DNA from 2 places in the Burkholderia sp. 3C genome. Region 2 is predicted to be linked to the other one. Evidence: riboswitches for the same ligand, from Rfam matches in the RefSeq annotation. Region 2 holds a riboswitch; the other holds the start of a gene.
The links. A riboswitch is a leader RNA that binds a small molecule or an ion and turns the genes downstream of it on or off. The one in region 2 is predicted to bind glycine.
Positions count from the first base shown of each region.

Region 1: another riboswitch for glycine. It lies ahead of ACYP33_RS16110 (D-amino acid dehydrogenase); the one in region 2 lies ahead of ACYP33_RS23590 (ketopantoate reductase family protein).

Region 1 covers NZ_BAAILN010000091.1:76,047-81,098, reverse strand. The annotation lists gene ACYP33_RS16120 (hypothetical protein) at 13-360, opposite strand; gene ACYP33_RS16115 (YadA family autotransporter adhesin) at 464-2,335, opposite strand; glycine riboswitch at 2,695-2,789, shown strand; glycine riboswitch at 2,794-2,885, shown strand; gene ACYP33_RS16110 (D-amino acid dehydrogenase) at 2,947-4,152, shown strand; gene ACYP33_RS16105 (hypothetical protein) at 4,206-4,430, shown strand; gene ACYP33_RS16100 (helix-turn-helix transcriptional regulator) at 4,427-5,052, shown strand, end outside.
Region 2 covers NZ_BAAILN010000119.1:75,668-80,719, reverse strand. The annotation lists gene ACYP33_RS23600 (aldo/keto reductase) at 1-798, shown strand, start outside; gene ACYP33_RS23595 (pyridoxal phosphate-dependent decarboxylase family protein) at 886-2,241, shown strand; gene ACYP33_RS23590 (ketopantoate reductase family protein) at 2,341-3,285, opposite strand; glycine riboswitch at 3,631-3,722, opposite strand; glycine riboswitch at 3,727-3,816, opposite strand; gene ACYP33_RS23585 (threonine aldolase family protein) at 3,957-5,052, opposite strand, start outside.

The DNA of each region.
Region 1 (5,052 bases), on a different contig from region 2:
GGGGTGCCCGGTTCAGGCGGGCGGGTTGCGATCGCTGCCGCGGGCGCCGAACCGCTGCACGAATGATTGACACGGCTCGCCGCGCAGCGGCTGGTCATGGAAGCGCCGCAGTGGCAGCGAAGCTTCGGTGTGGAAGTGGTCGGGATGATCGAGACGCAGCTGCTTGACGGTGTCGTCGATCCGCGCCCGGCCCGCTTTCGATGCCGCGATCAGTTGCTTCTGCTCGTTCGTGCTGAATGTCATCGCGATTCCTCTGCCGGCAAGATGTGCCCGGCTGCGCTGCCGCCGGACCGCAAAACAGCAGTCTGGCGGTCGACGGCTCGCCAGGCTATGGGACAGGGACGAAAAAAAGCCGGGCATTCAGCCCGGCCAAACGACCCCGCCACGACTTCCGGAACGAACCACGGGGCCGGTCCTGCTCTCTCTGTTCGTCGTTGTTGTTGTCAGAACGCGTCAGCAAGCCTTACCAGCGGTAGCCCACACCGGCGCCCGCGCCTACCGAGCCACGCGTGTTGGTGGTCAGCGAACCCTTGACCATCCACTTTTGCGTGGCGGTCGACAGGCCGAGCGCCATCGCCGACTGGCCGCCGTACGTGCCGCCCGCGATCGACACCACGCGTTCGCCCGGCAGCACCGCCTGCGGCAAATTCGCCATCGCCATCGCCGAGGCCGAGCCGGCGGCCGCGTCCTTGCGGTAGCCGTCCACGTCCGAACGCAACTGGCCGACCTGCTGGTTCGTGTAGGCGTTGGCGCGCTGCACGCCGTTGTCGACAGCCGAGTTCAACTGGCCGACGTTCGCCGCGTCCGTGTCGGCCACACCGGCCGCGACGTTGGTGATGCGCTGGCCGGCACCGTCGACCGGGCCGCCGTTACCCGCATCCCGGCCGGTATTGCCGGTATTGCCGGCATAGCCCGTGCTCGCCAGGGCATCGACCCGCGAGGTCAGCTCGAACAGTTGGCCGCCGTTCACGGCGTCGGTGCTGTTCGCCGCGATGCGGCCTGCCGCGACGTTCGTGAGCGCCACCGTCTGCGCCGCGCCGATCCCGCCGAGCGTGACCATGCCGCGGTTCGAGCCGGCGTCGTACACGAGCGCGTCGAGCGTCGAGCCGTCGCTGCCCACCAGGCCGGCCTGCTTCAGTTGCGCGACGTTCACCGCGTCGGTGTCGGCGGTGCCGGCCGCGACGTTGGTGATCTGGCGTTCGGCTCCCGCCGCGCCCACCGAGACGGTGTTGGCGCGATTGGCGACGCTGCCCTGGCCGAGTGCGACGGCGTTGGTGGCGCCGGCTTGCACTTGCGCGCCGAAGCCGATCGCGGTGCCGTTGAGTTCCGATACCGTGCTGTTCGCGCCCAACGCGGTCGATTGGACCGTGGCGGCGTTTGCGAGTGCACCGATCGCGGTGCCCGAGCCGATTGCGTGCGCTTGATAACCGAGTGCCGACGCGGGATTGCCCAGACCGGTGGAGTCGGCCAGCGCCTGATCGCCGATCGCGATGTCCGCGACCTTGTTGGCGGTCGCCTTGTAGCCGACGGCCACGGCGGCTTGCGAATTCGCGGCTGCGCCGTAGCCGATCGCCGCCGCCAGCGACGAATTCGCGGTGGCGGCCGCCCCGAGCGCGACGGAGTCGTAGCTGTTGGCCGTTGCTTTCACGCCAATGGCGACCGAGCTCGAACCGGTGGTCAGCGCGCTGTTGCCGAGTGCGACCGAGTTGTAGCTGTTGGTCTGCGCGCCGTTGCCGATCGCGACGGAGTTATAGCTGTTGGCCGCTGCCTTCACGCCAATGGCGACCGAGCTGCTGCCGGCTGTGCTGGCCGCGTGACCGAGCGTCACCGAATCGGACGAGGCGCTCAGGGCGTCTTCCCCAATCGATACCGAGCTATGTCCGAGCGTCTTCGCATTGGTGCCGACCGCCACCGAATCGTAGCTGCCGCTGTTGGCATTGAGGCCCAGCGCGATCGCTCCGCCGCCACCGTTCGACAGCGAGCCCTGGCCGATGGCGATGTTGCCGGCGCTGCCCGAGGCCGCCACCGCGTTGTTGCCCAGTGCGACAGCCCCGGCGCCCGAGGCGCTGGCACCCGCGCCGATCGCGCTGGCGCCTGCCGATGCGGCGATGGCGCCGTGGCCGAGGGCGGCCGAGTCGGCGCCATTCGCGGCGGCCGACGCGCCGGCTGCCACTGCGTTCGCGCCCTTGGCCGTGGCGGAATCGTCGACGGTGGCCGAGCCCTTCGCCACGAAGTAGTCGCTGGTCGAAGCGGCATGGGCTGCGTTCACGCCGCCAAACATGGCGCCGACGAGGAAGGTGGTGGTGACTGCGCGTTGGATCAGTGAGGTTTTCATGGTTCGCTCCAGTAGGTTTTAACCGATGAGTTCACTTTACAAAGTGCTGACCATCGGTGATATCTGACCGGTTTCGAACCGCATAGGACTAGTACTAAAACCGGAAAACGCCGGCGCGACGGCGATGCGGGCACCGGTGGTCGAGTCAATCCCGTACCGGTTGAATGGCGGGCGAAAGAGGCGGTCGATGCCTTGGCGGGGGCGCGAAAATCCATACCGGGGCACGCGTCGCGGGGCCGCCGTGGAGGCTTCGACGCCGTGTATCGGCAGATCGGTGTCGAGGACGAGCGCGCGGTAAGGGATATCGCGTTTTCGTTGGCCGTTCCGCATTGCGTATGGTAAGTTTGCGGTCGTTCTACACGTGCATCACGGGAGAGACCGCTTGCTCAAGTCAAGCGGCGCCGACGGAGCAACCGCCCCGGAAACTCTCAGGCAAAAGGACCGTGATGCGGGAACACTCTGGAGAGCGGCGCCTTGCGCGCCCACCGAAGGGGAGCCGCAACCGCGATGTCATGCGGGATGTGGCGAAACTCTCAGGTAAACGGACAGATGGGGCAAATGCGCCGGCGGCACGGATCGCCGGCAATGCTCAACACTGTCTGGACCATCACATGTCACGAATCGCCATCATTGGCGCCGGCATTACCGGCGTCACGACCGCCTATGCGCTTTCGCAACGCGGCCACAGCGTCACCGTCTTCGAACGGCACCGCTATGCCGCAATGGAAACCTCCTTCGCCAACGGCGGCCAGCTCTCGGCCAGCAATGCGGAAGTCTGGAACAGCCGCGCCACGGTATTGAAGGGGTTGCGCTGGATGTTCACGCGCGACGCGCCGCTGCTCCTGAACCCGCGCCCGAGTGCGCACAAGTACGGCTGGATCGCCGAATTCCTCGGGAAGATCCCGCGCTACGAAGCGAACACGATCGAGACCGTGCGGCTGGCGATCGCCGCCCGTGCCCATCTGTTCGAGATTGCGGAGCGCGAGGGCATCGAGTTCGATCACGAGCGGCGCGGTATTTTGCACTTCTATGCAACGCGCAAGGAGCACGACGCGGCCACGCGCGTGAACACCTTGCTGCGTGCAGGCGGGCTGGACCGTCGAGCGGTGACGCCGGAGGAGATGCGCGCGATCGAGCCGGCGCTTCAGGGCAGTTTCCACGGCGGATTCTTTACGGAGTCCGATTCAACCGGCGACATTCACAAATTTACCCGGGGGCTGTCGTCGGCCTGCGAGCGTCGCGGCGTGCAATTTCATTACGACACGGCGGTCGGCGGCATCGAGTCGATCGAGGGCGGCCGGATCTCGATCGCCTCCGGGCGGCAACAGGAGGTTTTCGATCGTGTCGTGATCTGCGCCGGGGTCGGCAGTAAGCAGTTCGCCGCGATGGTGGGCGACCACGTGAACGTCTATCCGGTCAAAGGGTATTCGATCACCGTGCAACTGGACGATGCACCGAGCCGCGACGGCGCGCCCTGGGTCAGCCTGCTCGACGATCGCGCGAAGATCGTGACCAGCCGTCTGGGCGCGGATCGTTTCCGGGTTGCCGGCACGGCGGAATTCAATGGCGCGAACCGGGACATTCGCGCGGATCGGATCGAGCCTTTGGTCGATTGGGTGCGCCGCTACTTTCCCGCCGTCTCGACGTCTCGCGTGGTGCCGTGGGCGGGCTTGCGGCCGATGTTGCCGAGCATGCTGCCGCGAGTGGGGCGTGGCAAGCGCCCGGGCGTCTTCTACAACACCGGGCATGGGCATCTCGGCTGGACCTTGTCGGCGGCAACGGCGGAGGCCGTGACGTCGGTGATCGGCGAGGGTTGAATTCGCGGCATTGACCGACTGCCCGGATGCGGTCCGAACCTCGCTGCGACGAGATGAGCGAATTCGCACAGAGATTGAGCGAAACCGTCGCGATCGTGCCGATATTTGATGACAGAATGGCTCACGTTCCCTGGACATCAACGATACCCGCCATGATCGCTTCACCGTTCGACACCGCGCCGCGTTGCGCTCGCGCATCACGCTGCCCGCAGCCGATCGTTGCCACGCTCGAATCGCCCGTGCCGTGGCCGACGCGCTCGCTGTCGGATGTCCTGTGAATGCCTACCTGTCGGCAGAGAGCGAGGCCGCCGACCGCCTCGCCGAGGCAATCCGGTTCGGAGCGGGTTCACGCAGCGTACTGTCCAGGCCCGAGGTGGGCGCGGCGGGGCATATCGTGCAACGCTCCGATCTGACCTCGCGTCGGATCGTGGTCGGTCAGGCAACGCTCATTCTCGTCGAGGAGGGCACCAAGCGGATTCGCTGGCGTGGCGGCGAGGGCGTCGCGAACCCCGGGGCGGCGTTCACGCTGCAGGCCGGTGAACGCGTCGACATCTCCAACACGCCCGGCCGAAGCGGCCTCTACCGTGCGCTCTGGATCAGTTGGAGTGCGGCGCTGCTCGCGATGCCCGGGCCGGTCAGGCGCCGGCCGAGCCCGCGCGTGGCCGTGCATGCCGGCTTGGGCGACGCGTTTCGCGCATCGTTCTATCGCGCCTTCAATGGCTTGCAACCGGCCGAAGGCCTGCCGCCGGCGATCGCGGCGAGCCGTTTGCGGGAAGTGCTGCTGTGGCTTGCCGAACGCGGTTTTCATTTTTCGTCCCTGGCGTCGGCGCCGGCGTCGTTCGGCGAGCAGGTTCGCACGCTGCTTGCCGCGGATCTGTCGATGGCGTGGTCGATGGAACG
Region 2 (5,052 bases):
CGCGACTCTTTCTTCCTCGCCAGCAAATTCTCGAGCGGCGCCAGCCCGACCCCCGACCGTCTCGTGACCGGCAATAGCCGCAAGGCGATGATCGCGTCCGTGGAGGCGAGCCTCAAGCGCCTGAAGACGGACCGTATCGATCTGCTGTGGGTACATCAGCCGGACGCATTCACGCCGTCAGAGGAAATCGTGCGCGGGCTCGACGACCTCGCGCGCGCGGGCAAGATCGTCTATGCCGGCTTGTCCAACTTCCCGGCATGGCGCCTCGCCCGCGCCGTCACGCTCGCCGAGATCACGCGCGCGACGCCGATTGCCGCCGCGCAGTTCGAATACAGCCTCGTGCATCGCGAGCCCGAGGCCGACGTGTTCGTGGCCTGCCGCGCCCTGGGCCTCGCGACGCTCACCTGGTCGCCGCTCGGCGGCGGGATGTTGACCGGAAAATATCGGAACGGCGAAGCGGGTCGACGCGAAGCATTCGGCGGCGCCGTGTTCCAGGCCGAAGATTCGCGACAGCGCTCCGATGTGCTCGACACGGTGCTCGACATGGCTCGCGAACTGCAGGCCACGCCGGACCAGGTCGCCATCGCCTGGGTCGCCGCGCACGGCGGGCTGCCGCTGATCGGGCCGCGTTCGCTGCCGCAGCTCGTCAGCAACCTCGGTGCGGCGAATCTGACATTGAGCGCCGAGCAGCTCGCCCGACTCGATGCGGTCAGCGCCCCCGCGGTCAAGGCCGCCACGGTCGCCGCGGTATCCGACTCGAACACCGATACCGCGCTGCCGCTCCTCCCGGTTGCCTGACGCAGCGCGTTCGGCGCCCTCCCATCCTGCTTCGTTTTCCTGAACAATATGAACACTCACCTTCCGGCCCCGGGCAGCATCGCCGACATGAAAGCCGGCGAAATTGCCCTGCTCGCCGACGCCGACCAGCGCGCGGCCCACTATCTCGAGTCGGTCGAAACCCGGCGTGTCTTTCCCACGCCGGAGGCGCTCGCGGCCTTGGCCGCGTTCGACGAACCGCTCCCCGAACAAGGGCGCTCCGCGCACGATACGCTGGCGCTGCTCGACGACATCGGCTCGCCCGCCACGGTGGCCTCGAACGGGCCGCGCTATTTCGGTTTCGTCGTGGGAGCGTCGTTGCCGGGCGCGGCCGCGGCCGAGCGGCTGATGATGGCGTGGGATCAGGGCGCGCCGCTGGCCATGGCATCGCCCGTCAGTGCGTGCATCGAGGCAGTGGCCGGCAATTGGCTGCTCGAGGCGCTCGATCTGCCGCGAGGCAGCGCCGTCGGCTTCGGCACGTCGGCCACGGCATGCGGGCTGAGTTGCCTGGCGGCCGCGCGGCGCGCCTTGCTCAAGCGGGCCGGATGGGATCTCGACACGAAGGGGCTGTACGGTGCGCCGCAAATCCGCGTGGTGGTATCGGCGCGGATTCACGTGGTGGTGCTCAAGGCGTTGCGGGTGCTCGGCTTCGGCACGGAGCAGGTCATTCCGGCGGCCACTGACGCGCACGGCCGCGTCGATCCCGAGCGCCTGCCCGAACTCGACGCCAACACCATCCTTTGCCTGCAGGCCGGCGAGGTGAACACCGGCGAATTCGATCCGTTCGCAGCGCTCATTCCGAAGGCAAAGGCGCAAGGCTCATGGGTACACGTGGATGGCGCGTTCGGCTTGTGGGCGCGGGCATCGCAGGCGTTGCGGCACCATACGGACGGTGTGGAACTCGCGGACAGCTGGACCACGGACGGGCACAAGTGGCTGAATACGCCCTACGACTGCGCGATGGCGATCTGCCGCGATCCCGACGCATTGGCGGAAACCTTGAGCAGCGATGCCGTCTACGCCACCGGCTCGCGCCTGGCCCAGAAGAACCTCACGCTCGAATTCTCCCGACGCCCTCGCGGCATCACGATTTGGGCCGCGCTGCGCACGCTCGGCCAGCAAGGCGTGGCCGCGATGGTGGAACGTCATTGCGCCCAGGCGACCAGATTGGCGCACGGGTTGCGCGATGCCGGTTTCGACGTGCTGAATCGCGTTGTCCTCAACCAGGTATTGGTTCGGGGAGAAAACGATGCGCAGACTGCTGCGATCCGGCAGGCCGTTGAAAGCTCGGGCGAAGCCTGGTTCGGGCCGGCGGTGTGGGACGGACGCCCTGCATTCCGCCTCAGCGTATCGTCGTGGCGCACCGAAGATGCGGATATCGACAGGACCATCGCGCTGCTTCGGAGCGCACGCGACACGGCCTGATCACCGGCAAGTCATGCGGCGCTACCGCCCCTGCTCAATCACCGGGCGTATCGACGAGGCGACAATGCCGACCGCGACACGCCCGAATAACTGCACGCCTCAGTTCGTATCCTGAAGCGCATAAGTTTGCAGATGTGCAAAGGCGGTTCGCAAATACGGTGTCTCGATCCGATGGCGCGCCGCCCGGGCGATCATGTCGCCCACGATCGCGTCGGACTCGATGCGCGGCGCGCGCCGCGCGATGTCGCGCATCATCGACGCGGCCCAGGTCGAATCCGGGTCGAGCAGGAAACCGCGAACGCCGCTCACCGCCTGCTCGCCGAGGCCGAACCCCTCCGCCGCGGCCACGGCAAGCGATTCGTCGAGCAGCGCCTCGATCACGCCCTTGCCATCCGCCGTCCGCAAGATATCGCACAAGCGCCCGCGCATCAGGCAGGTCGCGGCGGCGCCCGAGCACAACATCACCCACTTCTGCCACAGGTCGGCTTCGACCCGCTCCGACGCCACGCGCAAACCCGGCGTGGATGCGATCGCCGCGTGGAAGCGGCGTACCAGATCGCGCTGCAGGGGATGGCGCGCACCGACAATCAGTTTGTCCTGACTGCCGGTGTGCACGACATGGCCGTCCTCTGCGAGCGACGCGGCGATATAGGACACGCCGCCCAGCACCCGTTCCCGCCCGACGCGACGGTCCAGCGTGTCGTACACCGCCATGCCGTTCAGCAATGCGAGCACACCGGTCGTGCCGGCGAGCGCGGGCGCCAGCGAATCCAGCGCGTCGTCGAGGTCGTAAGCCTTGCAGGTCAGCAAGACCAGGTCGTAGCCCGGCTCCACCGCATCCGCGGTCACGGCATTGACCGCCGCACCGAAATCCCCCAGCGCGCTCGACACGCGCAGGCCGTCGCGAACCAAGGCGGCCGCGCGGTTCGGGCGCACGAGAAACGTCACGTTCGCGCCCGCCTGGATCAGACGCGAGCCATAGTAGCCGCCCAGCGCGCCAGCACCGAGGATCAGAACCCGAAGCCCTTCATGATGATTGCTCATATCTCCGCCATCGAATCGTTGTCCTGTACACAGCCGGGTTGACCGGACAGCGTGACATGCGGCTTGGCGCTCGCTGCACGGCTTCGAGCGCCATCATCGCCGCGGCTTGAATACTACTATTAAAGTAGTATTCAAGCCAGAGATCGGAGACATGCCTAGCCGTGGATGTCTTCAACAACGACATGTGCGGTTCAATCAATCGGCGCCGATCACCGACGCGATAGCGGTGCCGCTCGAATCGTGACGCCGGTAATGCCGGCGCCGATGATGGCGATTCGTGACATGTGATGGTCCAGATCGAATTGAGCATCGCCGACGACAACCGCCGCCGGCGCCGATGCCCCATCTGTCCATTTACCTGAGAGTTTCGCCACCGCCCGGATTGCGCCACGGCGGTGGCTCCCCTTCGGTGGGTGGGCGAGGCGCCACTCTCCAGAGCGTTCTTGCATCACGATCTTTTTGCTTGAGAGTTTCCGGGGCGGTTGCTCCGTCGGCGCCGCTCGAGCAAGCGGTCTCTCCCGTGATGCACGAATAGAACGATTGCCAAGTTACCCTGAACGGCGTGCGCCATAATTCGGCAACGGGAAATCCATTACCGCGTGTCGGTTCCACCCCCAATCTCAAGTATTCCTATTCAAATAGTCGTTCAGTCGTGCCTCTCGACCGCCGGGTCAGTATCCGGCGCGTGACGATACGTTGTCGCGGGCGACGTTGCCGCCGGCCGTATGCGCATTGGCCTGCGCGACGGCCGAGATGATATCGATCGCCTCCTGCACCTGATCGCGGGTGATGTTCAGGTAAGGGATCGCGCGAACGCCGTCCGCACCGGACGGCAGGACATGCAGCCCCTTTTCGTAAAGCCGCTCGACGAATTCACCGGCCGGGAGCGACGATATGCCGAACCTCACGATGTTCGTTTCGACCGTGGACACATCGAGGGAAATGCCGGGTTGGCCCGCGATGCCGTTGGCCAGCATGCGCGCATGTTCGTGATCCTCATGAAGCCGCTCACGGTGATGGCGCAGTGCGTGCAACGCGCCGGCCGCGACGATCCCGGCCTGGCGGAACCCGCCACCGATCTGCTGCTTGAAACGACGCGCGCGCGCGATGAAATCACGAGAGCCAGCCAGCGCCGAACCCACGGGCGCGCCGAGCCCTTTCGAAAAGCACACGCTGACCGAATCGAAATAGCGTGCGTATTCGCGCTCGGGAATCCCGGTGGCGGCTGTCGCATGCCAGAGCCTCGCGCCATCCAGGTGCAGTGCGAGGCCGCGCTGCCGGCCAAGCTCGCAAACGGCCTGCAGCTGCTCGATCGGCCACACCTTGCCGCCACCGATGTTGTGGGTGTTTTCCACACAGAGCAGCTTGATCGGGGCTGGAATCGTGGTGGGGAAAAATCGATGCGACACGCCGAGCGCATTCGCTACGTCGTCCGGCGTGAAGACGCCGCGCACACCGGGCAGCAGGCGCGGGAGTACCCCGGAGAACGCAGCCGGCGCGCCGCCTTCGAGAATATAGACGTGCGCATTCTGATCGAAGAGAACCGCGTCGCCCGGTTCCGTATGGGTGCGGATCGCGACCTGATTGGTCATCGTGCCGGTCACCATGTACACCGCGTCTTCCTTGCCCAGCAATTCCGCGACTTCTCGCTCAAGTGCCTTGACGGTCGGATCGTCGCCATACACGTCGTCGCCGACCGGCGCGTTGGCGATGGCCTGACGCATGGCCTGAGTCGGCTGGCTGCAGGTGTCACTTCGTAAATCGATC